One region of the Dechloromonas denitrificans genome, then DNA from elsewhere that is predicted to be linked to it. Evidence: predicted binding sites of a transcription regulator. Region 1 holds the regulator's gene; each other region holds the start of a gene.
What was found. The regulator FNR, encoded in region 1, switches genes on or off when oxygen is low (the NO sensors DNR and NnrR bind a similar motif). The targets are predictions, from matches to a motif close to TTGANCTAGNTCAA.
Positions count from the first base shown of each region.

Region 2: a site for FNR is predicted at 4,439-4,452, ahead of nirJ (heme d1 biosynthesis radical SAM protein NirJ). Genes of this name have one in related genera too.
Region 3: a site for FNR is predicted at 6,145-6,158, ahead of KI614_RS13360 (chaperone NapD). Genes of this name have one in related genera too.

Region 1 is NZ_CP075187.1:2,326,788-2,336,432, forward strand. Features, by position in the region: gene KI614_RS16410 (putative bifunctional diguanylate cyclase/phosphodiesterase) at 1-1,157, opposite strand, end outside; gene KI614_RS11080 (heavy metal translocating P-type ATPase) at 1,211-3,391, opposite strand; gene KI614_RS11085 (universal stress protein) at 3,388-3,813, opposite strand; gene KI614_RS11090 (sulfite exporter TauE/SafE family protein) at 3,836-4,501, opposite strand; gene hemN (oxygen-independent coproporphyrinogen III oxidase) at 4,568-5,971, opposite strand; gene fnr (fumarate/nitrate reduction transcriptional regulator Fnr) at 6,054-6,800, shown strand; gene KI614_RS11105 (SirB2 family protein) at 6,801-7,181, opposite strand; gene KI614_RS11110 (hypothetical protein) at 7,181-8,479, opposite strand; gene KI614_RS11115 (DUF2249 domain-containing protein) at 8,510-8,734, opposite strand; gene KI614_RS11120 (hemerythrin domain-containing protein) at 8,731-9,177, opposite strand; gene KI614_RS11125 (MBL fold metallo-hydrolase) at 9,259-9,645, opposite strand, start outside.
Region 2 is NZ_CP075187.1:890,765-900,409, reverse strand. Features, by position in the region: gene KI614_RS04200 (four-helix bundle copper-binding protein) at 1-351, opposite strand, end outside; gene KI614_RS04195 (hypothetical protein) at 579-785, shown strand; gene KI614_RS04190 (2-phosphosulfolactate phosphatase) at 837-1,523, shown strand; gene KI614_RS04185 (cytochrome D1 domain-containing protein) at 1,613-3,241, opposite strand; gene nirJ (heme d1 biosynthesis radical SAM protein NirJ) at 3,244-4,383, opposite strand; gene KI614_RS04175 (response regulator) at 4,538-4,891, shown strand; gene KI614_RS04170 (ABC transporter ATP-binding protein) at 4,922-7,216, shown strand; gene KI614_RS04165 (DUF1854 domain-containing protein) at 7,229-7,699, shown strand; gene cphA (cyanophycin synthetase) at 7,838-9,645, shown strand, end outside.
Region 3 is NZ_CP075187.1:2,818,335-2,827,979, forward strand. Features, by position in the region: gene KI614_RS13325 (DsbC family protein) at 1-9, opposite strand, end outside; gene KI614_RS13330 (UbiH/UbiF family hydroxylase) at 19-1,182, opposite strand; gene KI614_RS13335 (hypothetical protein) at 1,201-1,449, opposite strand; gene KI614_RS13340 (HU family DNA-binding protein) at 1,634-1,933, opposite strand; gene KI614_RS13345 (NapC/NirT family cytochrome c) at 2,155-2,766, opposite strand; gene KI614_RS13350 (nitrate reductase cytochrome c-type subunit) at 2,784-3,227, opposite strand; gene napA (nitrate reductase catalytic subunit NapA) at 3,293-5,806, opposite strand; gene KI614_RS13360 (chaperone NapD) at 5,803-6,060, opposite strand; gene ahpC (alkyl hydroperoxide reductase subunit C) at 6,357-6,920, shown strand; gene ahpF (alkyl hydroperoxide reductase subunit F) at 7,021-8,574, shown strand; gene KI614_RS13375 (helix-turn-helix domain-containing protein) at 8,996-9,645, shown strand, end outside.

The sequences.
Region 1 (9,645 bases):
ACCCAATCCCCCAGCCGGTTGATCATCCCGGTTTCTTCGGCCACCTGAATGAAGCTGTCCGGCATGATGATGCCGAGTTCCGGATGCCGCCAACGAACCAGCGCTTCAACACCGACGATCAATCCGCTCTGCAGGCTGACCAGCGGCTGGTAATCCAGCGTGAATTCATTCAGGCGAAGCGCCCGCCGCAGATCGCTCTCGATCAGCAAACGCTCCAGCATCGCCGTGTTCATTGCGCTGGCGTAGAACTGAAAGGCGTTACGCCCTTGCTCCTTGGCCTTGTACATCGCTGTATCGGCGTTCTTGAGCAGGGTTTCGGCATCTTTTCCATCTTGCGGATAAAGGCTGATGCCCAGCGAGGCTGTCACGGTCAACTCGTGCCCACCGACAAAAAAGGGCTCATTGCAGACTTCGACCAGACGCCGGGCAATTTCGGCCGCAGCCCCGGAATGGGTCGATGGCAACGCAAAGACGAACTCATCGCCGCCCAGGCGGGCCAGCGTATCGACCCGCCGGACGACAGTCGACAAACGCTGGGCAACCGCGCAAAGCAGCTCATCGCCCAGGCTGTGCCCCAGGGAATCATTGATCCGCTTGAAATGGTCGAGATCGAGAAAAATCAGCGCCGCAGCCCCTTGCTCGCGCTCGGCGACAGCAAGCAACTGAACCATCCGGTCGGCCAGCAGACGACGGTTCGGCAAGCCGGTCAGCGCATCGAAATCAGCCAGCTCCCGCGCCTGCCTTTCAGCCGCGCGCTGGGCTGAAATATTGAGGACACTGGCGACCGATGCCGTCCGGCCATTGAACCGGGTGGATCGCCCCAGCAGGCTGACAGGAATCGATTCGCCATCCTTGTGACGAAGCGAAAGTTCGTATTGATGGCTGGAGATGCCCGCAGTCTCCTCAGCAAGGTGCTGCAGGAAAAGCGCCTGCTCACCCGGCACCAGCAGATCAAGCGGCCCCATCCGGTCAATCAGTTCATCGGCCGAATAGCCGATCAACTGGAGCAAATGAGCGTTGGCATATTTGAAACGGCCATCCTGATGGATGAAAATCCCGACCTGCGCTGCCGCCATCGCGGCATCAAACAGGGCGTCGTACTCCGCCTCGCCACCTTGATGCCCGGCGAGCACATTGGCAGCATCACCGAAAATCATTTTCCGGCCCTTTCTGCCTGTGCTTAACGGTCATCAAAACTCCTCTCAAAGCCCTATTTTTTCTCCTGCCGCAGCGCATTCGGCTGCCAACGTTTCAGAAGAAGCGAATTCGACACCACCGAAACCGAACTCATGGCCATTGCAGCCCCGGCAAAAACGGGGTTGAGCAAACCGAGTGCAGCCAGCGGAATACCTGCCACATTGTAGATGAATGCGAAGAAAAGATTCTGCCGTATCTTCCCCAAGGTGGCCGTGGATAGGTCGATTGCGTCGACTACACCGAGCAGGTCGTTACGAATCAGGGTCAGGTCGGCCGCCTCGATTGCCGCATCCGAACCAGCCCCGATCGCGAAGCTGACATCGGCAGCCGCCAGCGCCGGCGCATCGTTGATACCATCGCCGACCATCGCCACCAGCAAGCCATCCGCTTTCAGGCTGGTCACCGCGCTGGCCTTATCACCCGGCAGGATACCGGCACGAAACTCGACGATACCGGCCTGCGCAGCAATGGCGGCGGCCGTTGCCTCATTGTCTCCGGTCAGCATGACGACCCGAATACCGCGAGCCAGCAGGATTTCCACCGCCTGGCGGGAGGTTGGGCGCAACGCATCGGCAATCGCCAGCAAAGCCAGCACTTGCCGCTCATCGGCCAGCACGATCACCGTCTTGCCCGCTTGCTGCAAAGCCAGCACCTCGGGATCGGCTGAACAATCGAGCCAGTCGGGCGAGCCGAGGCGAAGCGCCCGGCCAGCCAGGATGCCACTCACCCCATGACCGGGATATGCCTTGAAATCCTGCGCTTTTTCGAGGTCGACCGTACCCAGGGCTGCCAGCACGGCTCGCGCCAGCGGATGCTCGGAATGCTGTTCAAGGGCGGCGGCAAGACGCAATGCCTCATCACTCGCCATGCGACGCGGGACGATATCGGTCAGTTGCGGCTGGCCGCAGGTCAGCGTTCCAGTTTTATCGAGCGCCAGAACCCTGATTTTTTTAGCCCGCTCCAGCGCTTCAACATTCTTGACCAGAATTCCGGCCCGAGCCCCCTGCCCCGTCCCGACCATGATTGCCGTCGGCGTTGCGAGACCAAGGGCACACGGACAGGCGATCACCAGCACAGCCACGGCATTGATCAAGGCGGCAGAAAAATCGCCGCTCTGCAACCACCAGCCAAGCAAGGTCAGGGCCGCAATTGCGCAGACAACCGGAACAAAAATGGCAGAAATCTGATCGGCCAGGCGCTGTACCGGAGCCTTGGAGCCCTGAGCCTCGCCCACCATCCGGATGATGCCGGCAAGCAAAGTGTGCTCACCGACGCCGGTTGCCCGACAATGCAGCGCACCATGCCCGTTCGCTGTCGCGGCAAAAACCTTGTCGCCCGCCTTTTTACCGACCGGCATGCTTTCCCCAGTCAGCATCGACTCATTCAGGCTGGATTCGCCGTCAATCACCTCGCCATCGACCGGGACGCTCTCGCCCGGACGAACCATGAAAATATCGCCCGGCATCAATGCTTCAACCGGCATTTCAACCCACTGCCCATCACGCTCGACCCGCGCCATGCGCGGTTGCAGGCGAACCAGCGCCTCGATCGCCTCCGATGTTCGCGACTTGGCCCGTGCCTCCAGTAATTTACCGAGCAGGACCAGCGTAATGACTGCCGCACCGCCTTCGAAATAAACGTGCTGCGCCAACCCGAGCAGGGTCACGACACTGGACAGCAACCAGGCCATGGTCGTCCCCAGGGCAACCAGCACATCCATATTGGCACCGCCGCCACGCAACGCTTTCCAGGCGCCATCATAAAAACGCCAGCCGATCCAGAACTGAACCGGTGTCGCCAGCGCAAACTGCAGCCAGCGAGGGAGTTCATTCTGGTGACCATGCTCGCCAAACATGAACAACATCTGGCCAAGCAAGGGCAAGGTCAACGCAACCGAAATCCAGAAACGACGAAGATCGCTGCGGTAAACACGGTTTTTCTCGGCTTTTTCGCGCTCGCGCGTCTGACTATCAACCCGAGTGGCGGAAAAGCCCGCCTTGGCCACCGCGGCGATGACCTGCGCCTCGTCTGCCGCCCCGGAAAAACGCACGCGGGCACGTTCGGCCGCCAGATTGACGTTGGCCTGCAAGCCCGGCTGGCGATTCAGCACTTTCTCAAGGCGCGCAGAACAAGCGGCACAAGTCATGCCTGCAATGGCAAATTCGACAACCTTGCCTGCGTTATCGTCGCTCATTTGACCAAGAGCACAGGACAATGCGCCAGGTGCAACACACGGCTGGCGACCGAGCCGGCGATCAAGCCGGCAATGCCACTGCGGCCATGCGACCCCATGACAATCAGGTCACAGCCAAGCTCGGCGGCAACCTTGGCAATCACCTCGGCCGGCTGTCCGACATGAATGTGGCTGGTGTGATAACGCCCCGCCTGATTGAGTGCCTCTTGTGCCGACAGCAAATCTCGCTGCCCTTCTTCAAGGTAATAGTCATGCAAAGTCTCTTTCCCGATATGCGCCTGCACACGGCCCATCGGAATCGGCGGATGCACGTTGAGCAGGTGGATTTCCGGCATCTCCCGGTACCACGAGGAATGAGCGATCAATTGATCAACGGCACGCAAGGCGCAATCGGAGCCATCAACGGGCAATAAAATTTTCATCAGTGGCATTCCCAAACAAAATTCAGCGAAGCAAGCGGATCAAACCCAGCATGCCATAAACCCCGAATCCCAGGACCAGCAATCCGGACACCAGACGCACGACGGAACGGCGAACAAACTCATTCAGCCGGGCCAGCACAATGCCAGCCAGCAAAAGGTTGGGCAAAGTACCCAAACCGAAAGCCAGCATGGTTAATGCCCCCCGACCGGCAGAACCAGCCGCCAATGAGGTGGCCAATGCACTATAGACAAGCCCGCAGGGCAACCAGCCCCAGAGCAAGCCCAGGGGAAAGGCCTGCAGCACATTGCCGGCCGGTAAAAAACGTCGGGTCAGAGGCTGGATCAAGCGCCACAAGGATTGCCCGGCTCGCTCCGTAAAGGCCAGGGCACGTGTAATACCGAGCAGGTAAAGACCGAGCGCGATCAGCATCAGATTGGCCAGCAAATAAAGTCCCAGCCGAACCGGAACCTGGCCTTCCAGCCCCAGGCTGGCAGCCCCCAGCGCACCGGCTATTGCCCCTGCTGCGGAATAAGACAGAATACGCCCGGCATTGTAGGCAAGCAGCAAGGACCAACGACCGGGAGCCCCCATCGAAAGAGCGCCGACAATTCCACCGCACATGCCGACACAATGCGTACCGCCAAGCAGTCCGACAAGGAAAAGGGCAAGGTAGCCGGAATCAGGCATGGCTGCGCAACATCCAAAAAAACAAGGCGGACAGTTTAACCTGTCCGCCTCTGCTGAACGCAGTGCTCAGATGACTTTCGAGTAGCGCGTCCGCTGGCGATCGGCGCGCAGATAACGGTCGAAGACCATTGAGATGGCACGAACCAGCATGCGTCCTGGCGGCAGGACGGTAATCCAGTCGCGCTCGATCTTGAGCAGACCGCCACGCTCCATTTCGCGCATATCTTCCAGCTCGGCTGCGAAATATTTGTGGAAATCAATCAGGTGAGCGCTTTGGATACTCTCGATGGACAACTCGAAGTGACACATCAGCGCCTGAATGATCGAACGACGCAGAATATCGTCTGCATTCAGTTCAATACCGCGGAACACCGGCAGCATCTGCTCGTCGAGCCGATCGTAGTACTCATCGAGCGTCTTGACGTTCTGGCTGTAGGTTGGTCCGACCTTGCTGATCGACGAAATACCGAAGGACAGCATGTCGCAGTCAGCGTAGGTTGAATACCCCTGGAAATTGCGATGCAAGCGCCCCTGCCGCTGAGCAATGGCCAATTCATCATCCGGCTTGGCAAAATGATCCATGCCGATAAAGACATAACCGGCTTCAGTCAGCTTCTTGATCGCCAGGGCCAGAATTTGCAGCTTGGTATCGGCCGAGGGCAAATCCGGTTCGGCAATCCGCCGCTGCGGCTTGAACAGGCTGGGCATGTGCGCATAGTTGTAGATCGACAGGCGGTCCGGATCCATCGCCAGAACACGTTCCAGTGTCCGGTTGAAACCCATGACCGACTGGTGCGGCAAACCGTAGATCAAATCGACCGAAACCGATTTGAAACCGTTGGCCCGCGCAGCATTGATCACATTCGCCGTTTCTTCTTCGGTCTGGACGCGATTAACGGCAATCTGAACACGTTCGTCGAAGTCCTGGACACCGACACTCATCCGGTTGAAACCCAGCTCGCCAAGCAAAGCCACGGTTGCCGTGTCGACCTTGCGCGGATCAACTTCGATCGAGTACTCACCGCCATCGAGCAACTTGAAATGCTTGCGGGTCTCGCTCATCAACTGCCGCATTTCGTCATGCGACAGGAAAGTCGGCGTACCGCCACCCCAATGCAGCTGGATCACTTCATGCTCACCGTCCTGACCGTCCAGGCTGGCGCTCTGCAGGGCAAGCTCCTTGGCAAGGTATTTCAGGTATTTGGCGCTGCGCCCGTGATCCTTGGTAATGATCTTGTTGCAGGCACAGTAATAGCAGATAGTGTTACAGAACGGTATGTGGAAGTATAATGACAGCGGACGGCTGATACCGCCGATGTTGCGCTTGCCGAGCCACAGTTTGGCAGCGTCAGAATCGAAAGCTTCGACGAAACGATCGGCCGTCGGATACGAAGTGTAGCGGGGGCCGTTGACGTCGAAGCGGCGAATGATCTGAGGATCGAATACGAGGTTTTCAGTTGCGAAATTCATTAAACATACCACCAAGAGTTGCACGGATTATGTTCGGATGGTGCCAAATCATGGTTGACATGGATCAAGCGAACGCAGGTTGATGATGCCCCAACAAACAGCTTCACAGGAAATTTCTCTTTCGGTCATCAAGACAGCGTGTTCGAACTGCAATCTGCGCGAACTCTGCCTGCCCTTCGGACTCAACATTAACGAGCTCGAACGCCTGGATGACCTGGTTTCGACCCGTCGTCGCATCAAGCGTGGCGACCACCTCTACCGGGCCGGTGAAACATTCGATGCAATTTACGCCATCCGTAGCGGCTTCTTCAAAACCGATGTGCTGCTTGAAGATGGCCGGGACCAGGTGACCGGGTTCCAGATGGCTGGCGAGTTGCTCGGACTTGACGGCATCAGCACCGAACACCACACCTGCAACGCGATCGCCCTCGAAGACAGCGAAATCTGCGCCATTCCGTTCTCGCAACTGGAAAGCCTGTCGCGTGAAATCCATACCTTGCAGCACCATTTTCACAAGGTGATGAGCCGCGAAATCGTCCGCGACCACGGCGTCATGATGCTGCTCGGCACCATGCGCGCCGAGGAGCGACTGGCCGCCTTCCTGCTCAATCTCTCGCAGCGCTTCACGGCACGCGGTTTTTCTCACGCCGAGTTTTATCTGCGCATGACGCGCGAAGAAATCGGCAGCTACCTCGGCCTCAAGCTCGAAACGGTTTCGCGGGCCTTCTCCCGGTTCCAGGAAGAAGGCCATATCGCCGTCCAGCAAAAACATATCCGGATATTGAATGTTAACGGGCTGAAAGCCCTGATGAATCATCATCCCAACTGACTACAAGCCAGGCAGTGGATTACGCGTCAGCGCAACACTGATGATGTAGGCGTAGGCGAGCAGCGCAAAAACCAGAAATACGGCGCGAATCGCCTTTGTCCTGCCCCGCTTGAGGGCAAACGTTCCAAAGACGATATAAGCCAGCAGCCCGAGAAGTTTCGCGGTCAACCAGTTGTTGGCCAATGGATATTGCCCACTCAATATCGCCAGCAGCACGGCACTCCCGAGCAAGGTCGTGTCGACAAAATGGGGAAGCAGCCTGACCAGGCGATGCTTCAGTAACGGCGAATCGGCAAGCATCCAGATTGCCCGCAGACAAAAGCCAAGACCGCTGAGCAGCACGCACGTAACGTGTAGGTGCTTGAGTGCCAGATAACTCATCACCGAGCCGCCAGCTTGAGCGCTATTTCAGCCGAATGCTTGCGATAGCGGGAAATGGCGAGGCTCAAATTAAATCCGAGCCAGCCATTGGCCACTGCAAAAACCACCCCGGCGGGACGTGCCAGCCATTCCGGGAAAAGCACAGCGCCAAGCAAAAGCACCACGGCCAGTGCATAGCATTTCATCTGCCGCTGCATGTCGACATCAGACAGGATCTTGTTCATGTTTGGCGCAACCACCTTGGCTTGCCCTTGGTTCTGCAAGTGAAGCCAAGCGAGGAATGGAACAATCTTGTAGAGCATCCCGATGATGAATGGGACAAATCCGCCAGCAAGTAATGTAATGCCAAAAAACAGGGTCCAACCATCGATTTCTGAAGCAGCCGGCCACATTGCTGCGGTCAACAACATCAAAAGTGCAAAAATGCTGGCCGCTAAACCGATTTGCCAATACCGGTAGGTGGCGTCAGCCCTCGCCCGCCGACGCTTCAGTTGAAGACGCAGGGTCAGCACAGCAAAAGCCAGTCCGAGCAATGCAGTTATCCCCTGGACAACGCGGATCATGTTCGGCATATCGAAAAATACGGCACCGCTCCAAAGCAGGACGATGAGCAACATGCAGCACGGGAAAAGCCAGCCTGGACGTGCGGGATAACCTGGTGTCAGCTGGAACATCGGCACAACCACATAAGCAATCGCTGCCAGCAGGACTCCGGCCCAAGCCCCAAGCCCCCAGGCTGCATGTAAATCCGCCAGCACGGGCAGCGGCAAAGGCCAGCCATGAGCCAGCCCCCAAGCCATCAGCACGCCAAGTCCGACCACGCCGGCCAACCCGGCCAGCGCAAGCTTCAAGCCAAGAATCGTCGGGCTGGTGGAGCGGACACCAATCAGGGCATGAGTTGTCGCTCCCAGGATCAGCAGAGCCGTCAACAAAAGCACTCCGGCCGCAACGCTGAGCAACAGCGGGCTTCCGAAATAGAAGCCGCCAGCCAGCAGGCCAGCGCCCAGCGTCAGCCCGATATGCAACATGGCCGAGAGGCGCAAGGGGCGCCACAGATTGGCCCCCGCCACGACAGGAAAAATCTGGACCAGCGCCCCCAGCATGACTTGCAGCATGAAGCCGACGGTCAACAAATGCGTTACGGCCAAGGTCCCCGGCATCCAGCGCGAGGAAAACAGCGAAGGTCCTTCTACGATCAGTAACAGACCGGCCAGCACGCCAAACAAGGGAGCCGTGATAAAGAAACGAAAAGGCGCCATCAAAGGCGGCGCATTTTCAAAGGCCAGCAGTGCTTGCATTCAAAGCCCCGAAAAAAAACCGGTCAATCCTCACCAGATGAGGATTTCGAATGTGCCGTCCGGCATCAGTTCGGTTTCGTGCGAATGGCCATTCTGGGCCAGCACCTTATAAAGCGGGTGGGGTTCGCGGTAAAGAAGGAGGAGCATTTTTTCCCCTTCCTTCAGCGTATCGAGCATTTCCATGGTCTGGACAAATGGCTCGGGTGGCTCCATGAACCTGGCATCAACGACATGAGGAGTTTTAGGATGAGTCATGCTTCTGAGAGTTCTGCTTCAAGCCGTTCAAGAACGGCGGATAACTCTGCCGACAAGTGTTGATCACACATCGGGTAGAGAATGTTTTCTTCTTTCATATTGTGCTGCTGCATCATGATCAGCAAGGTTTCTGCCTGACCGAGATAATCCTCGGCCTCGCCGGCTACCAAAGAGGCATTCGCCTCGTCGAGCAGGGAACGCATCTGTGCATGTTCCATGCGCATCACCTGGGTCGGCCCCATGGTCATTCCGGTCTTGGCTTCGAAGGTCGGAAACAGGGTTTTTTCTTCGGTATCGAAATGCGCCAGCACAGCAGAACGAAAATGCCCGAAACTGGCCTGAGCAAGATTGAAATCCTTTTTGGCTACAGCTTGCTCGGCTTCGGCGAACAGGTCATCACAGCGGCGATGATCATCGGTCATAAAACTGCGGATACTGGTCATGATTCACTCACGGCGTTTGGATGGCTTCATTTTCGGGGCTGCACTACGCAGCCACCTTGACCGCCGTCAAATCACAAAAAATCAGGCGGCAACAATACCGACCTGCAATTCGTCAAACCAATTGATGAAACGTTGCACATCCGCGCCACGGTAGATCGCACCATGTTGCGGACACAACATGTCGATTTCCATTTTCGCGGCACGCTCGCACCAGCGGCGCTTGGCTTCATTCGAGCCCATCCAGCGCCGGTGAAAACCCTCGGCGTGGCGGATGTGCTTATCAAAATCCTCGACGAACAAGGCATCCTCTGACGGCGGCAGCAAAGCTGCACCGACATCGCCGGAAAAGAGAATCTTGGCAATCTTGTCATACAGGTGGAAATTTCCCGACGAGTGCAGGAAATGGGCAGGGACAGCCTGAAGATGAAGCCCTTCGAGGGATATATCGATTCCCTCGTCCGGAATTGC
Region 2 (9,645 bases), 1.4 Mb from region 1:
CTCTTTCTCGCAGGTCGCACACACTTCAGCGGCCAGCTTGGCGAATGCCGGCACATAACGGGAATCCTGGCCGGCCAGCTTCATCAGCGCCGTGCAGGAAGCAAGCAGTTCGTTGACCGACTGTGCGCAGGCTGCCATTTCCTTGTCGCCCGTCCCCAGCAAATAAATGCAGTGGGCCAGACAGGCCTCGCCGGTTTTGAGGCAATCCGCGCTGGCCGCGATCAGACCGGCGTTGCGCTTGGTCATATTGCCGTGATCGTGGTGGTCATGCTGCCCTGCCGCCATCGCCGTCCCCGACAAGGCACCAGCCATCGCTGCGGCCACCGTTTTCAATACATCACGTCGTTGCATCGTCTTTCCTTTTCTGAAGAAGCCATTGGGCGCCGGACAAGCGGCTCGCGAAAAACTGTTCATGGGGTGGGCGATTGTATTTCAGGCTTTGTATTTTCAGTTTGCGCTAGCGCAAATCGCCGGCCCTACGGCCTTGTTATCCTTGCCGCAAGCGGATCGGCATTCCCATTGCCGCGCCCGCCCTATACACTGGGGCTGTCAATGCCTCACAACCTGGAGAATGAAACATGCAAGGATCGTTCGAGTACAAGGTCAATGCCCATGGCGACAAAGTGGCGCTCAGTATCGAGATGGATACGATCAGCGCCAACGCACTGGTCCGGCTTGATCGTTACATCAATTGGGCTGAAATCCTGAAGCAAACCGAAAACGACCCGGAAGCAGCGTACGCAGCTGAACGCCTGCACACCGTATTGCATCATCTCGGGCGCTAATCCCCAAGCTACAGACAACGAGGCCGGCCAGGCCTCCCGCTGGCGCCGGCCATGAAATTCTCGCGCATCTTCCTGAATCGACTGCATAACCAGCCTGATCCACAGGACACCGTCGTGGTCATCGACGTATTGCGCTCGTTCACGACCGCCGCCGTCGCCCTGTCCAAGGGAGCGTCGGCGATTTACCCGGTCGAGGCGATTGCTTCGGCCATTGCGCTGCACGACCGATTGCCCGACGCCGTATCGATCGGCGCCATCGGCGGCGGCGATCCGGTTCCCGGTTTCAATTACGGCAACTCTCCGTCGCAACTGATCGACGCCGAGCTGTCCGGCAAACCCGTCGTCATGACGACGGCAGCAGGCGTCCGCGGTTTGCAGCGTTTCCATCACGCACGCCGGCTTTACGCCGCCAGCCTGGTCTGCGCTCGGGCCACGGCAGAAGCCATTCGCCGCACGGGGGCCAGTGAAATCTGCTTTGTCATTACCGGTGAGTGGGTAGACCGCGACGGCGATGAAGACATCGCTTGCGCCGACTACATCGAAGCCCTGCTGCGCGGGGAACAACCGAGCGCGCAAGTATTTGCCGAACGCGTCAGGCATTCCGATTTCGGCCGGCGCTTCAGTGCCGGCACCTGGCCGAACTTGCCGCTGGCCGATCTCGATCTCTGTGCCGAACCGGATCGTTTCGACTTTGCCATGCCGGTCACCCGCGACGGCACCCAACTGATCATCCGCTGAAACCGGAGCAGCATGGCGACCGGGCGGCATGCCGCGGTCGACCACTCATTTCAACCCGAAACGATGTCCGGCACCAGCGCTCGGAGCGCCTAGTGGCTGGTACCTTCCGACTTCGTGATCTTGTTCCAGATGTTGTATTTGCCGACCGGTTTTTTCATCGGCAGGCGCTTCACTTCCTTGAGCGTCACCGCGTCGTACACGATCAGCGCGCCGTCCATTTCCCACAGGCTGGCCAGCACGTACTTGCCATCCTTGGTGAACTCGACGTGGGCGAAGGTCTTGCCTGGTGCCGGCTTGAGTTCGGCAACGATTTCCAGCTTGTCCTTGTCGATAATCTGCATGGTGTCCTTGAACTCCTTGCTCATCATCGAATCGGTCCATGCATAACGGCTGTTTTCATGACTGCGCATGAAAAATCCGGGGCCGCGGGTCTTGATCTGCTTGATCGTCTTCCAGGTTTTCATGTCGATGATGCTGATCAGCCCTTCGTTCAGGTTCGGCGTCGCCATCACGGTCCTGTCCTGTCCGTTTTCATCCTTCCACGTCCAGCTGATGCCGGAACCGAGATGCGGCATGCCGGGCAACTCCAGGTCGGCAATTTTCTTGCGCGCATCAAGATTGACCACCTGCCCCGTGACGGCCGCCTTGGCATCGTTGCGCGAAGCGCCCATGACCTCGTCGTAGCCCTGCGTGAAATAGAAATCATCGAGGTAGTCATCAAGCTGGCTGCGCTGCGGATTGAGGAAGCCGGAAACAAACGCACCTTCCTTGTATTTGAAATCGTGAATCATGCCGGCCGGGATGTCGTCGGCCTTCGGGTTGTACGAGACCTCCCAGACTTCCTTCACGTCCTTCAGTGCGGCCACAAAGCTCTGGCGCGGGCTGGCGTCATAGACGGCCGAGACGCGCGAAGTCGTCTTACCATCCTTGTCGGCGACCGGCAGGATCTTTTTCAGATTGAGATCGGCATCGAGGATGACCAGGCTGTGCGGCAGGTAATTGGCTACCGCGACCCATTTACCATCGCCGGAAACCGCGGCGTTGCGCGTATTGATTCCGGCCCGCACTTCGGCAATCACTTTCAGGTTCCACAGGTCAAACTTGGTGATCCAGCCATCGCGCGAAGCGAAGAAGACGTAACGCCCCTCCGGCGTGAATTTCGGGCCGCCATGCAGCGCAAAGCGTGACTGGAAGCGATGAATCGGTTCCAGCTTGTCACCGTCGAGAATCGACACATGGTGGTCGCCGCTTTCAACCACGACGAACAGATTCATCGGATCAGACTTGAACTGCGGCTTGTCCGGCAAACTCCCCGGCGCATGATTGACGATGCGCGAAGCCTTGATCGCGGCCTCATCCCACACCGGCATCGGCATGATCGGCGTGTAGGCGTACTCAACCAGCGCCTTGACTTCGGCCGGCGAAAGTTTCTCGCCGAAGGCCGGCATCTGGGTAGCCGCCCGCCCTTCCTTGATCACCTTTTCCGCCTCACCCTTGCGCAGGCGCGCCAGGTTTTCCGGAATCAGGGCCGGGCCGACACCGCCGAGCCGCGCTTCGCCATGACAAGCTGCGCAATGCTCCTTGTAGGCAGCCGGCACATCAGCCGCTTCTGCCATCTGCGCCATGCCCAACAGAAAATACGCTGCGAAACCGGCCGGGATCAGGATTTTCCAGCCCAAAGCACCGGATGCCGCGTTTGCTTGATCGTCTTGCTGCATGTTCATAACCCGATTTCCTCATCGACCAGATAACAGCCCGGATCTTCCGCCCAGGCATCGCCGGTCATTTGCTGGGCGCGCACACGGGTGTTGCCGTTGCAGATCCCGAGGTAGGCACATTCGCCGCAACGCCCCTTGACGGCCCGCGGGTGCTGCTTGAGGCCGGCCATCAGTTCGTCCGACGTATCCGGCCAGATTTCCGAAAACGGCCGATCCTTCACATTGCCGAGCTTGTGATGCCACCACATGGTGTCCGGGTGCACGTTGCCCAGATTGTCGATGTTGGCGACATTGACGCCCGATGAATTACCGCCCCACTGGCGCAGCTTGGCCTCGACGTGTGCCGCCTTGTCCGGAAAACGGCGACGCACCCAGTGCAGAAAGTAAACGCCGTCAGCATCGTTGTTGCCCGTGGTGAACTCTTTCTCCAGCCCACGCTGCTTGTATTCCCAGCAGGTGTCGAAGAGCAGGTCCATCGCCCAGCGCGTCAGCTTGTGCTGGGCATCGTCCTTGCGATTTTTGTTACCGCGCCCGGCATAGTTCAAATGCGAGAAATAGAAACGGTCGATTCCCTCGTCTTCGACCAGCTTGAGCAGGCCGGGCAGGTCGTGGGCGTTGTCCTGCGTCATGGTGAAACGTACGCCGATCTTCAGGCCGAGATCACGGCACAGGCGGATGCCTTTCAGCGAAGCCTCGAAAGCGCCGTCCATGCGGCGGAATTTGTCGTGCGTTTCACGGATGCCGTCGAGCGAAACGCCGACATAGTTGAAATCGCACTCGGCGATCTGGCCGATATTGTTTTCGTCGATCAGCGTGCCATTCGACGACAGGCCAACGTAAAACCCCTTGGCCTTGGCGCGCTTGGCGATGTCGTAGATATCCGGGCGCAGCAGCGGCTCGCCGCCGGAGAGGATAAGCACCGGCACATGGAAACCTTTGAGGTCGTCCATGACCGTATAAACCTGCTCGGTCGTCAGTTCACCGGGGAAATTGGTGTCGGCCGAAATCGAATAACAATGTTTGCAAGTCAGATTGCAACGGCGAATCAGGTTCCAGATCACCACCGGGCCGGGCGGATTGCGCTTCGGACCGAGCGGACTTGGCTCGGCGATTTCCTGCATGTACTGGGAGATTCGGAACATGAAATGCCTTCAAAAAGTGTTGGCGCTATTGCACCCGAAGGCCGGAAGCCAAGCCTTGACGTGCATCAACGGAGAAAGACCTTATGCCCGCCCCGGGCATTTCGAAAATTAAAAATATAACCAAAATAACAACGCCAAACCCACTGGCAAAATCATGGAAACCCTCCGCCCAGAACAATCCGGCGATACGCCGCTGGCCCGAGTGCTGGTTGTCGACGACTCTGCCTCGATGCACGAAGGAGTTTTGGCCATTCTTCGTCATATGGGCTGCGCTGTCGAGATGGCGCACGACGGCCTTGAAGGCTACCAAAAAGCGCAGTATCTATCGCCTGACTTGATCATCAGCGATCTGGAAATGCCGAAAACCAACGGTTTCGACCTGCTATCCAGCGTCATGTCGGACAGCACACTGACCAGGGTGCCATTCATCATGATCACCGACGTTTCCGACCGCTCCAGCATCCGTCTGAAATGCCGCGAAGACCTCTTGCGCACGCTGATTCAATAGCCGCCGGATGCGTTGCGGTATACTGGCCGGATGACCCCAAAAGCAAACACCCTTGCCAGCACCGAGCTGGCGTTGCCCGGTCGCTGGGCCGCTGAAGTCGAGCCTAAACTGGCAAGCGACGAAAAGATCCAGGCCTGGCTTGAAATTGACCTCGACAGTCGTTTGCAATTTTCATCCGGCCTCGTCCTTGTCACCAACCGACGCCTGCTGGCATTTGCGCCCGGCCAGACCCGTGCCGAAGAGTGGCCGCTGCGCGAGGGGCTGACACTGGATCACCACGATCATGCGGGTGTCGGCGCACTTGAGTTGGTCGACACCGATGGCCGGCTCGCAACGTGGCGCTACACGCTGGCCAAGAACCTCACCGCATTGCGTGTCATCAATGAATTCAACCTGCATCGCGACAGCGTTGCCAAGGGCCAGCCGGTACTGCGGTCTACCGAGGATTGTTGCCCGAAATGCAAGGTGCAGTTGCCGCCCGGCGAAGAGGAATGCCCGGTATGCAACCGTGAATCGAGCGTTGCCCCATCGACCTGGACGCTGTTCCGGCTATGGCGCTTTGCCCGCCCCTATCGCTGGCAACTGTTCTTCGGTTTTGCCCTGACCCTGGCGTCGACCGCAGCAACGCTGGTCCCGCCCTATCTGACCATGCCGTTGATGGACAACGTGCTGATCCCCTTCCAGAACGGCAAACCGATCGACTGGCCGCTGGTCTCGATGTACCTCGGCGGCCTGTTCGGCGCAGCGCTGCTCGCCTGGGTGCTCGGCTGGATTCGCACCTACATCCTGTCGCTGGTTTCCGAGCGCATGGGCCGCGACCTGCGCACGCAGACCTACGACCACCTGCTCGGTCTGTCGCTCGAATACTTCGGCGGCAAGCGCACCGGCGACCTGATGGCGCGGATCGGCAACGAAACCGACCGGATCAACATCTTCCTCTCGCTCGACTTGCTCAACTTCGCCACCGATGTGCTGATGATCGGCATGACCGCCGTCATCCTGTTCAGCATCAACCCGTGGCTGGCGCTGGTTACGCTGCTGCCGCTGCCGATCATCGGCTGGCTGATCCATTACGTACGTGAAAAACTGCGCACCGGTTTCGAGAAAATCGACCGCGTCTGGGCCGAAGTGACCAACGTGCTGGCCGATACCATCCCCGGCATCCGCGTCGTCAAGGCCTTTGCCCAGGAAAAGCGCGAAGGCGAGCGTTTCCGCGCCGCCAACGAGCACAACCTGCAGATGAACGACAAGCTGAACAAGACCTGGTCGCTGTTCACGCCAACCGTCACGCTGCTCACCGAAATCGGCCTGCTCGTCGTATGGATCTTCGGCATCTGGCAGATTTCCAAGGGCGACAGCTCGGTCGGTGTGCTCACCGCCTTCCTCGCCTACATCGGCCGCTTCTACACCCGCCTGGATTCGATGAGCCGCATCGTTTCGGCCACGCAACGCGCCGCCTCCAGCACCAAGCGGATTTTCGACATCCTCGACCACGTTTCCAGCGTGCCTGAACCGAGCAACCCGGTTCACCTCGACAAGGTCACCGGCCGGCTTGAGTTGAAAAAAGCCAGCTTCCGCTACGGTACCCGCTCAGTGACGCGTGACGTCGATCTGGTCATCCAGCCCGGCGAGATGATCGGTCTGGTCGGCCACTCCGGCTCCGGCAAATCCACGCTGGTCAATCTGATCTGCCGCTTCTACGACGTGTCCGAAGGCCAGGTGCTGATCGACGGCGTCGATGTCCGCTCCGTGCCGGTGGCCGAATTCCGCCAGCACATCGGCCTGGTGCTGCAAGAGCCCTTCCTCTTCTTCGGCACCATCGCCGACAACATCGCCTACGGCAAGCCGCAGGCGACGCGCCAGGAAATCATCGCCGCCGCCCGCGCCGCGCACGCCCACGAGTTCATCCTGCGCCTGCCGCACGGCTACGATTCGCTGGTCGGCGAACGCGGCCAGGGGCTGTCCGGCGGCGAACGCCAGCGTATCTCGATCGCCCGCGCCCTGTTGATCGACCCGCGCATCCTGATCCTCGACGAGGCCACTTCCGCGGTCGACACCGAAACCGAGAAGGAAATCCAGAAGGCGCTCGACAATCTGGTCAAGGGCCGCACCACCATCGCCATCGCCCACCGCCTGAGCACGCTGCGCAAGGCCGACCGGCTGGTCGTCATGGATCGTGGCCAGATCGTCGAAATCGGCAATCATGACCAGTTGATGGCCATCGAAGGGCATTACTACAAGTTGTATCAGGCCCAGGCGCGCAATGTGGACACCGAGCCGGAACTACCGCGCACCCCCGACCTCCCGAAAACCGTCACGGTCTGAGAAATAACACCCATGTCGAATTGCTCCTTTCAGCTTTTGCGCGATGCCTACGGTCAACTGGTTTTCATTGCCGAAAACGGTGACCGTCATGAAGGCATCACGCCCGTGCGTGCCTTTCCGATCGCCGCCCCCGACGAAGGCTTGTCCCTGGTCAATTACGAAGGCCACGAAGTCGCGTGGATCGAAAACCTGGCCGACCTGCCCGCCCCGATCGGTGCGCTGCTCGAAGAAGAACTGGCCAGTCGCGAATTCGTCCCTGAAATCAGGGGCATCACCGAAGTCTCCAGCTTTGCCTGCCCCAGCACCTGGCAGGTGCTGACCGACCGCGGCAGCACCGAGTTGATCCTCAAGGGGGAAGAAGACATCCGCCGTTTGAGCGCCAGCCGCCTGCTGATTGCCGACACCCACGGTATCCAGTTTCTGGTACGCGACATGAGCCAGCTTGACCGCCATAGCCGCAAACTGCTTGACCGCTTTCTCTAAACCAACGGATGTGACGGGTTGTAGCGATGTGTGACATTTTTTTGTCGCCGGTAATCCATCCTCCGCTGAAAGCGTTAATAATTCACAACTGCCCCAATAACAAACTTTGACCGTGGAACGGAGCCGGGCGATACAAGTATGAGCAAAAAAGAAATCATCATTCGGGACATCATTTCCCTGCGTGGCCCAAGCATCTGGACCTACCCGCCCGCCCTCGAAGCCTGGATCGACATTGGCGAATTCGAAGACTATCCGAGCAACAAACTGCCCGGCTTCACAGAGCGCCTGAAAGCCTGGCTGCCCTCGCTGGTCGAGCACCGCTGCAATTACGGCGAACACGGTGGTTTCCTGCGCCGGCTCGACGAAGGCACCTGGATCGGCCACGTCCTTGAACACGTCGCCCTTGAACTGATGACCCTGGGCGGCCTGCCCGACGGCTTCGGACGGACTCGCGAAACGACAACGCGGGGCGTCTACAAACTGGTCGTCAGCAACTGGCAGGACGACATCACCCGCACGGCGCTCGACATCGGGATTGCCCTGATCATGGCCGCCGTCGAAGACAAGCCTTTCGACATGGCCGAAGCGATCACGACCATGCGCCGCCGGGTCGACCGCAAATACCTCGGCCCATCGACGGCCGCCATCGTCAATGCCGGCGAAGCGCGCGGCATTCCGGCGATTCGCCTGCTCGAAGACGGCAATCTCGTTCAACTGGGCTACGGCGCCTCGGCCCGCCGCATCTGGACAGCCGAAACCGACCAGACCAGCGCCATTGCCGAAACGATTTCCCGCGACAAGGACCTGACCAAGGAACTGATTTCCTCGGTTGGCGTACCGGTGCCGGAAGGCCGCGAAGTGGATAGCGCCGACGACGCCTGGGATGCCGCCGAAGACATCGGCGTGCCGGTCGTCGTCAAACCGACCGACGGCAATCATGGCCGCGGCGTGTTCATCGACCTGACGACCAAGGAAGAAGTCGCCAAGGCCTACGCCATTGCCGTTGAAGAAGGCTCCGGCGTCCTCGTCGAACGCTCGATCCAGGGCATCGAACACCGCCTGCTGGTCGTCGGTGGCAAACTGGTCGCCGCCAACCGCAGCGACCTGATCACCATCACCGGCGACGGCAAATCCTCCGTCCAGGCCCTGATCGACAGCCAGATCAACATCGACCCGCGGCGTGGCACGACCGAATTGCATCCGCTCTCGATCATCCGCATCGACACTGCCGCCAAGATCGAACTCGAACGCCAGGGCCTGGATGCCGACAGCGTCCCGGCCAAGGGCCGCGAAGTGCTGATCCAGCGCAATGCCAACCATGCCTTCGACTGCACGGACGACGTTCATCCCGAAACAGCCCAGGTTGTTGCACTTGCGGCCCGCGTCGTCGGCCTCGACATTGCCGGCATCGATCTGGTCTGCAAGGACGTTTCCAAGCCACTCGGCGAACAAGGCGGCGCGATTGTCGAAGTCAATGCCGGCCCCAGCCTGCTGATGCACATCAAGCCCGGCATCGGCAAGCCGCGCCCGGTCGGCCATGCCATCGTCAACAACCTGTTCGGCGCGAGCGCCACCGGTCGGATTCCCTTGGTGGGCGTCACCGGCACCCACGGCAAGAATGCCGTCGCCAAGCTGGTCGCGCACCTGATCTACCTCTCCGGCCAGCACGCCGGACTGGCCTGCAAGGACGGCATTTACCTCGGCCGCCGCCAGGTCCAGAAAACCAATGCTGCCAACTGGGAAGGCGGTCGTCGCCTGCTGCTCAACCGCGCCGTCCAGGCTGCGGTGATCGAGAACGGCGCGCCGGTCATTCTGGGCGAAGGTCTGGCCTATGACCGTTGCTCGGTCGGCATCGTCACCAACATCGTGCCGGAAGACGAAGATCTGTCACGCTGGGATGTCCAACCGACCGGCGGCGAGTATTACACCACCCACCGCTCGATTTT
Region 3 (9,645 bases), 490 kb from region 1:
TTTAAACATGCGATTCTCCTAGAGGATTCCCTGGGCGTAACGGACCAGGATATTTTTTACGAACGGCAGGCGATTGGTGGCGCTCATGCCCAAATTACGTAGCGGCTTCATGAATGATGGCGCCTTTCGAAAAAGCTGCCAAAGCGCATCGGTCGTCGTCTGCAACAATACCGTTTCTTCACGACGGGCACGCTGATAGCGCTGCAGAAAACGCTCATTCCCGATGTCGTGCCAAGGTTGTGCAGCGGCAAGCAAGGCCGCCAATTCACGCGCATCCTGAAAACCCAGATTGATTCCATGTCCGGACAACGGATGAATCCCATGCCCGGCATCACCCACCAAAGCCAGACGCGGCGCCACGGTTTGAGGCACCCGCATCAAACGCAACGGGAAGGCAGCCGCCGGCGTCAGACAATCAAGTCGCCCGAGCACATGTTCACCAGCCTCAGCCACACGGTCGCACAAGGCCTCAGGTGTCAATGCCAGAAGCTCATCCGCCTTTTGATCCGGCGTCGACCAGACAATTGAAATGCGATTTCCCGGCAAAGGCAGATACGCCAGAACACCATCATCGCGAAACCACTGATAAGCAATGTTGCGATGCGGTTTTTCAGTCACGAAATTAGCCACCAGACCTTTGTCATGGTATGGCGTATTGACAGCCGCCAGGCCGGCCGCCTGCCTGACCCATGAGTCGCGCCCATCGGCGCCGACCAGAAGGCGTGCAGACAGCACCGTGCCGTCACGCAGCGAAAGCACCGCAGCATCGTGACGAAACTCAAGCTGAGCCGGCTGTGCCGGACAAAAAAGACTGAGATTACTCTGGCGCTTGGCATTCTCCCAGAACTCACAAGCCATCCCGGAGGATTCGAGAACCTGGCCCAACTCAGACAAGCCGGCCTCAAAAGCGGAAAACTCAAGGCGCCCCCCGGCATCGCCATGCACATGCATGGCTTTGATTGGCGCCACTCGATCAAGCTTCAAGTTTTTCCAGGCGCCAATTTCTTCAAGGAAAGCGACATTTGCCTGGCTGATCGCATAAATGCGCGCATCCCACTCGGCCGATGCGTGGGGAGGCTGGGCCTCGACCAGGGCAATGCGCAAGCGCGTATCACGCAGCGCCATAGCCAGACTGGCGCCGGCCAGACCGCCTCCGACAATAATCAAATCAAATTGTTGCATGACCGCACGCTCGATGACTCACGGGAGTGAGGCAATGAAATCAGGCCGGAGTCCCGCCGCCAGATGATGGTTTGTTTTGACGCGGTCGACGGTTGTTATTGTTGTTATTTGTGCGCGGACGATGGTTTTTCTTTTGCTGCTGACCCGGAGCGCCACCGCCACCACCGCCTGTACGGCCTTGGCGTATACCGCCGCCATTGCCTTGAGGCTCATTGCCGGAGATGCGATTGCCGGGAGCAAGCTGAATTTCAAGTTCGATGATTTCATCCCACTGCTCATCTGTCCGATCACGCTCGGGAATGGACAGAAGCTCGCGCAGGCGACGACGATTGTCGTTGGGCGGAGGCGCAGACGGCGTATTTTCAAGCGGAGTTTCGGGATTTTGATTAGTCATCGTAAAGTAAAAAGCGGAGCCCTCATGTTAGGGAGCCCCGCATTAGGTGATACCGGATTATTTTTTCTTGGCAGCAGTTTTTTTGGCCGCAACGGATGCCTTGAACGCCGTACCTGCCGTAAATTTCGGCACAGTAGTTGCCGGAATTTTCAGCGTTGCACCAGTCTTTGGGTTTTTGCCGGTGCGCGCAGCGCGCTTCGCGGACTTGAAGGTACCGAAACCAACGAGCGTTACAGATTCGCCTTTGGTGACTGTGCTAACCACCGCCCCGATCACTGCAGCCAAAACCTTCTCGGCAGCAGCCTTGGTAATACCAGCTTCTTTTGCAGCAACTTCGACCAGCTCGGATTTATTCATCTAAGTGCCTCCTGTTACTTGTTTAAAATTTAAGAAAACCGGCCGTCGGAACGGCAGCGCATTAAAAGTAGCATATCTTTTTATGGATGTCTTGACCGAAGACGGCCTATTTACTACCCATTGCGTGAATTTTTGTATTTTTCACACGCCGATAAAAATGCACCCCTGAAAAACAACCCCGGCACATGGCCGGGGTTTGACTTTCAAACAAGGACTGAACCTTATTTTTTCTCGGCAGCTTCTGCCGGTTTCTCACCGTGGGAGATTTCAACCCCACCTTCGTTCTGCTTGCCGATATGCTGATCAATCTGCGGCAACTGGTGAGCAATACCCTTGTGGCAATCGATACAGGTCTTGCCATCGACAAACGCCTGCGGGTGCATACGAGCAGCACGGTTACCCTGTTCGGTGTAATCCATGTAATCGTAGCGGTGACAGTTACGACATTCCTGCGAGTCGTTTGCCTTCATGCGCTTCCACTCGTTCTGAGCCAGCTGACCACGCTTGGCATTGAACTTTTCCGGCGTATCAATCGTTCCGAGAATCTTGTGCAAAACCTCATTGGAAGCCTGGATCTTGCGAATCATCTTCGGCCCCCACTCCTTCGGCACATGGCAATCCGGGCAGGTTGCACGAACACCGGTACGGTTGGTGTAGTGAATCGTATTCTGGTATTCGCGGAAGACGTTTTCTTCCATCTCGTGACACGAAATACAGAACGATTCCTTGTTGGTCGACTCAAGCGCCCAGTTAAAGCCGCCCCAGAAGACAATACCGGCAATGAACAGACCCAGGACCGTCACCAGGCCAATGCGTTGCACCCAAGCGGGCATACGTTTTTCCAGACTCATCATTCCCCCTTCTTGGCAGCCGGTTTATAGGTATTCGTCACAAGCGGCTTGGCATCGAACTGCGGCACATGACACTGCATGCAGAAATAACGGCGCGGCGAGATGTTCGGCTGCTTCTTGTCTTCACGATCCAGATAGTGCGACTTGGCAACCTTGGTCGCACCGGTTTCCTCGGCCCGTTCCTTCGAATGGCAGTCCATGCACTTGTTGAAGTTCTGGGTAATGTTATAGCCCTTGACGCTATGCGGAATCAGCGGCGGTTGCTTCTGAAAATTGCGCTGAATCGCTTCCTGATCTTTCTCAGGACGGAACATGTCAACCTTGGAGTTACCTTCGATTGTCACGTTGCCAATTTCATTGACCAGTTTTTCCTGCGCCACAACGCCCCCCGCTCCGGAGAGGAGCAGCGTCGCAGCGAGGGCCAGAGCTGGAATAAATCTCATGTTTTTTCCTCCGATGTGCGGCCGGATTGCTCCGGCCGCCTATTCATTATTGGCTGATTCCCGAATCAGGCCCTGGTGACCTTGACGGCGCATTTCTTGTAGTCGGTTTCTTTCGAAATCGGACAAGTTGCATCCAGAGTCAGCTTGTTGACCAGACGCCCGGCATCAAAGAACGGGATGAAGACAAGGCCACGCGGCGGCTTGTTACGACCACGTGTTTCAACGCGCAACTGGATTTCTCCACGACGCGAAGCAACCTTGACTTCCATACCACGCTGCAAGCCACGGGCCTTGGCATCATCCGGATGCATGAAGACCACGGCATCCGGGAAGGCCTTGTACAACTCGGGAACGCGACGGGTCATCGTACCGGTATGCCAGTGTTCGAGAACGCGTCCGGTAGACATCCACAGATCGAACTCCTTGTCCGGCGACTCGGCTGGCGGCTGGTAAGGCAGCGCAAAAACGACTGCCTTGCCATCCTTGTGGCCGTAGAACTTGACGCCTTCGCCCTTCTTGACATACGGGTCGTAGCCCTCGCGGAAACGCCACAGCGTTTCCTTACCACCGACCACCGGCCAGCGCAGACCACGAGCTTGGTGATAGGTTTCAAACGGAGCCAGGTCATGACCATGACCGCGACCGAATGCAGCGTACTCCTCGAACAAGCCTTTTTGCGGGTAGAAGCCGAAGTGCTTGGCTTCATCGTTATCGAAGCCCGGCTGGGTTTCGCTCGCCTTGAACTTGTTGACCACGCCATTGGCGTAGAGCGCATCGAACATCGTCTTGCCCTTGAGCTTCGGCGCCTTGGCCAGCAACTCTTCCGGCCAGACTTCTTCCATCTTGAAGCGCTTGGAAAACTCCATCAGCTGCCACAGGTCGGAACGAGCTTCGCCTGGTGCCTTGACCTGCTGGCGCCAGAATTGGGTACGACGCTCGGCGTTACCGAAAGCGCCTTCCTTTTCGACCCACATCGCGGTCGGCAGGATAAGGTCGGCCGCCATGGCCGAAACAGTCGGATACGGATCGGAAACAACGATGAAGTTTTCCGGTTTGCGCCACCCCGGATAAAGCTCTTCATTGATGTTCGGACCGGCCTGCATATTGTTGTTGCACTGCTGCCAGTAGAAATTGACCTTGCCATCCTTGAGCGCGCGCGCCATGGCCACGGCATGGAAGCCGATCTTGTCCGGGATGGTGCCTTCCGGCAAGCCCCACAGCTCTTCCGTATGCTTGCGGTGTTCCGGGTTGGTCACAACCATGTCGGCCGGCAGGCGATGCGAGAAAGTACCCACTTCACGTGCTGTGCCACAGGCGGACGGCTGGCCGGTCAGCGAGAACGGGCTGTTGCCCGGCTCGGAGATCTTGCCGGTCAGGAGGTGGATGTTATAGACCAGATTGTTGGCCCAGGTACCACGGGTGTGCTGATTGAAGCCCATCGTCCAGAAAGAAACAACCTTGACCTTCGGGTCGGCATACAGCTCGGCCAGCGCCTTGAGATCTTTCGGTGCCACGCCGGACAACTTGGAAACCTTCTCGACGGTATAGTCAGCAACGAACTTCTTGTAGTCTTCGAAGGAAATCCCCTCGGACTTGCCGGTATCACCCTTGGGCTTGCCATCTGCGCCGGGGTAACCGTTGCTCGTTGCATCTTTTTCAAGCGCATGCGTCGGACGCAGGCCGTAACCGATATCGGTCGCACTCTTCTTGAAATTGACGTTCTTGTCGATGAACGCCTGGTTCACCTTGCCGTTCTGGATGATGTAATTGGCGATGTAGTTCAGAATCGCCAAATCGGTCTGCGGCGTGAAGATCATCGGGATGTCGGCCAGCTCGTAAGAGCGATGCTCGAAGGTCGACAACACGGCAACCTTGACCCCCTTGTTCGACAGCTTGCGGTCGGTGATGCGGGTCCACAGGATCGGATGCATCTCGGCCATGTTCGAGCCCCACAGCACGAAGGCGTCGGCATGCTCGATGTCATCGTAACAGCCCATCGGCTCGTCGATACCGAAGGTGCGCATGAAGCCGGCGACGGCCGAGGCCATGCAGTGACGCGCATTGGGATCAAGATTGTTGGTACGGAAACCAGCCTTCATCAGCTTGGAGGCAGCATAACCTTCCCACACCGTCCATTGGCCCGAACCGAACATCGCCAGGCCGTTCGGCCCCTTGGCCTTGAGCGTTGCCTTGGCCTTTTCTTCCATGATGTCGAAAGCCTGTTTCCAGGAAATCGGTGCGAAGTCGCCGTTCTTGTCGAACTTGCCATCCTTCATGCGCAGCATTGGCGTCTTCAGACGATCGCTGCCGTACATGATCTTCGAAAGGAAGTAACCCTTGATGCAGTTAAGACCACGATTGACCGGAGCTTCCGGGTCGCCCTGGGTGGCCACAACGCGGCCGTCCTGGGTACCGACCAGCACGCTGCAACCGGTACCGCAGAAACGGCACGGCGCCTTGTCCCAGCGAATATCGTCCTTGCCGGCCGCCTCGGCTGCCGTTGATGCGGTCAGACCGGCCGCTGAAATTGCCGCTGCAGCTGCATTGGCCTTGATGAAATCCCGTCGATTGAGCTTCACGCCTCTACCTCCTCAGTAACTGACTCGTCGTCGCTATATTGATAAACCATGGCTACTGCCAGAACGCCAGGAATACGGTGCAAGGCCACGTAGTTATCGGCCGCCGAATTGGTATCGTGATCTTCAAGCGTGACTACAACCTTGCCCTCCGGGCTGCGGGCGTGGATTTCCACACCGGGCATGCCGGTCAAAATGGCGCAGGCTTCTTCAAGCTGTGCATGTGAAATGTGCACGATGGCACTGGAAATATTCATGGCTGTTCCTCGTTGCATCGTCCGCAGAATCCGCAGGGATGCGGCGACATCCTGCGCATCATCCTGATATGGCCTGCAATTGAGTTGATTTGAGTCAACATGAAATCGCTTGATACCCATAGTAGTGCCACTGCAGGATAAACATTAGCACTTTCGAACTAGTTTTAACAAAACCCAAAAACCCACTGCATAGCCAAAAACTATCCGACAAATTCTTTTATTCAATTGGAGCAATGAAAAGACGCTCGCTAACATGCAATCCATGTTGAATTTCTAACCCACCAGGAGCAAACGTCATGTCCAACATCAATACCGAAATCAAACCTTTCAAGGCCACCGCATTCCACAACGGCAAATTCGTACCGGTTTCCGACGCCGATCTGAAGGGCAAGTGGTCCATCGTCTTCTTCTACCCAGCCGACTTCACCTTCGTCTGCCCGACCGAACTGGGCGACATGGCTGATTTCTACCCCGAGTTCCAGAAGCTGGGCGTCGAGGTGTACTCGGTTTCCACCGACACCCATTTCACCCACAAGGCCTGGCACGACACCTCGGACACCATCGGCAAGATCACCTACCCGATGATCGGTGACCCGACCGGCGCCATCACCCGCAATTTCGGCGTGATGATCGAGGAAGAAGGCCTGGCACTGCGCGGCACCTTTGTGATCAACCCGGAAGGCGTCATCAAGATTGCCGAAATCCACGACCTGGGCATCGGCCGTGATGCCTCCGAGCTGCTGCGCAAGGTCAAGGCTGCTCAATACGTTGCCGCCCACCCGGGCGAAGTCTGCCCGGCCAAGTGGAAAGAAGGCGATGCCACCCTGGCACCGTCGCTCGATCTGGTCGGCAAGATCTAAGTAAGCAAATTCCGCCATCCGGCAACGGGTGGCGGCGATTTCAGCGCAATGCTGCGGTCGACCGCAGCATTTCAGTGAAATTCAGGACAGGGAGAAAACCATGCTCGACAGCAATATCAAAACGCAACTCAAGGCTTACCTCGAAAAGCTCCAGCAACCGATCGAACTGGTTGCTGCACTCGATAGCCGCCCGGCCGCCGCCGATATGCGCCAGCTGCTGAATGACATTACCGAACTTTCAGACAAAGTCAGCCTGCGCGAAAACGGCAGTGCCGCATTGCAGCCCTCCTTCGCCATCGGTCGCCCGGGCGAAACTGCGCGCATCAGCTTTGCCGGCATCCCGATGGGCCACGAGTTCACTTCACTGGTCCTCGCCCTGCTGCAGACCGGCGGCCACCCGCCCAAAGTTGATGCCGCCGTGATCGAGCAAATCAAGGCATTGCCCGGCAAGTTTCACTTTGAAACCTTCATCTCGCTGTCCTGCCACAACTGTCCGGATGTCGTGCAGGCACTCAATCTGATGGCCGTGCTCAATCCGGGAATCAGCCACACGATGATCGATGGTGCGCTTTTCCAGGACGAAGTCGAGCAACGCAAGATCATGGCCGTACCGACCGTTTTCCTCAACGGCGAGGAATTCGGCGCCGGCCGCATGAGCATCGAGGAAATCATCGCCAAGCTTGATACCGGCGCCGCAACGCGGGCCGCCGAGCAGATCGCCGGCAAGGAAGTCTTCGACGTACTGGTCGTCGGCGGCGGACCGGCCGGCGCATCGGCAGCCATTTACGCTGCCCGCAAAGGTATCCGCACCGGCCTGCTGGCCGAGCGTTTCGGCGGCCAGGTGATGGATACGGTCGGCATCGAAAATTTCATTTCGGTGAAGGCGACCGAAGGACCGAAACTGGTTGCCGGCCTGGAGGAGCACGTTAAGGAATATCCGGTCGATGTGATGAATCTGCAACGTGCAGCCAAATTGATCCCGGGTGACCTCATCGAGATCGAGCTGGAAAATGGGGCCTCGGTAAAAAGCAAGTCGGTGATTCTCGCCACCGGTGCCCGCTGGCGTGAAATGAATGTGCCGGGCGAAAAGGAATATCGCGGCAAGGGTGTTGCCTACTGCCCGCATTGCGATGGTCCGCTGTTCAAGGGCAAGCGCGTCGCGGTGATCGGCGGCGGCAACTCCGGCGTCGAGGCAGCGATCGACCTGGCCGGCATCGTCGGTCACGTCACCTTGCTCGAATTCGACGGTCAACTGCGCGCCGACGCCGTTTTACAGAAAAAGCTGCACAGCCTGCCCAATGTCACGGTGATCACCAAGGCGCTATCGACTGAAGTCACCGGCAACGGCGAGAAGGTGAACGGCCTGGTCTACAAGGACCGCAACACTGACGAGGTAAAGCGCATCGAACTCGAAGGCATCTTCGTGCAAATCGGCCTGCTGCCCAACACCGATTGGCTGAAAGGTGCGGTCGACCTGTCGAATCGCGGTGAAATCGAAATTGACGCCAAGGGTCAAACCTCCGTACCCGGCGTCTTTGCCGCCGGCGACTGCACGACCGTGCCCTACAAGCAGATCATCATCGCCATGGGTGCCGGCGCCACCGCCTCACTCAGCGCCTTCGACCACCTGATCCGCAGCCCTGCCGCGGATTGAAATCACGAAGCCTGGTTAGAAGCCGGGCTTCGTGATGGCTGTCTCCGTGTGCGCATCCCACAGAAGCAAACGCTACAACGTCGACAGGCAGCCAACGATCAAAGCCATCGCTGTCGGAAATATAACTGTCGCTCCCTTCAAAGCCCGAACCTATATTGACGACAATATGTCACTCGGCTTGAACAATAACGCCACCAGAACGCACAACTTTCGAGGCATTCATTCAACAGGCATTTCCGCCACATCTGGCACCTGTATGCAGTGCATCTTGTGTAACAGTTACAGTGCAAGCCACGGCCGCACTTTCCTCCCTCCAGAACAATTTAGTAAAATCATTGACTGGAACACTAAATTTTGCCAAAATTTAATTTAGCGCATACCAGACAATATTTACCAATTTTCTCAAGGTGGAGGATCAACCATGCTCTCTAAGGCCCTTGTTCAACTTGCACTAAATACTCTGTCATGCAGCCAGAAGGAACTTGCCGGCCAGCTCGGCGTTTCTCCCACTCAAATCAGCAAGTGGAAGAAAGGGGAGCACATGTCCTTCGAGATGTCGGAGAAAATTCGGGAAATATTAAACATCGGCGACACAGACCCTGAATTCGTGCTGTGGTCTGGCTCTCTTGAGAAGGCTCACAAGTGGGAACGGCTAATTCAATATCTGGCGGATATTGCACAAGATGAAGCCGAAACGGGCTACGACACTTATCCGTTACTGGATGAGGAGGGAACCCTGTGCTGGAACATCTTCCATACACTTAAAGAAATGGGAGTCGATTTGCCCTCTCAATTTCCGCAGGAATTGGACTTCAACTATGAAGAGGTTTGCGACCGTAGCGACGATGACGCAATGAGGGTTGATGAGCTACTAGCACAAAACCCTTATTCCAGCCTTATCCAAGACATCTTTCTGTCTCTCAATAACGTCTACGGATTCTATGCCGCTTACGTTTCTGAGTTTATCGAAGATGATGAACTTAACCTCCAGGACACACCAGCTTGCAACATTGAATACTCCCTGATGGATCTTGCTGCATCCAAAATCAAGACAGACAACAAGTTGGCAAG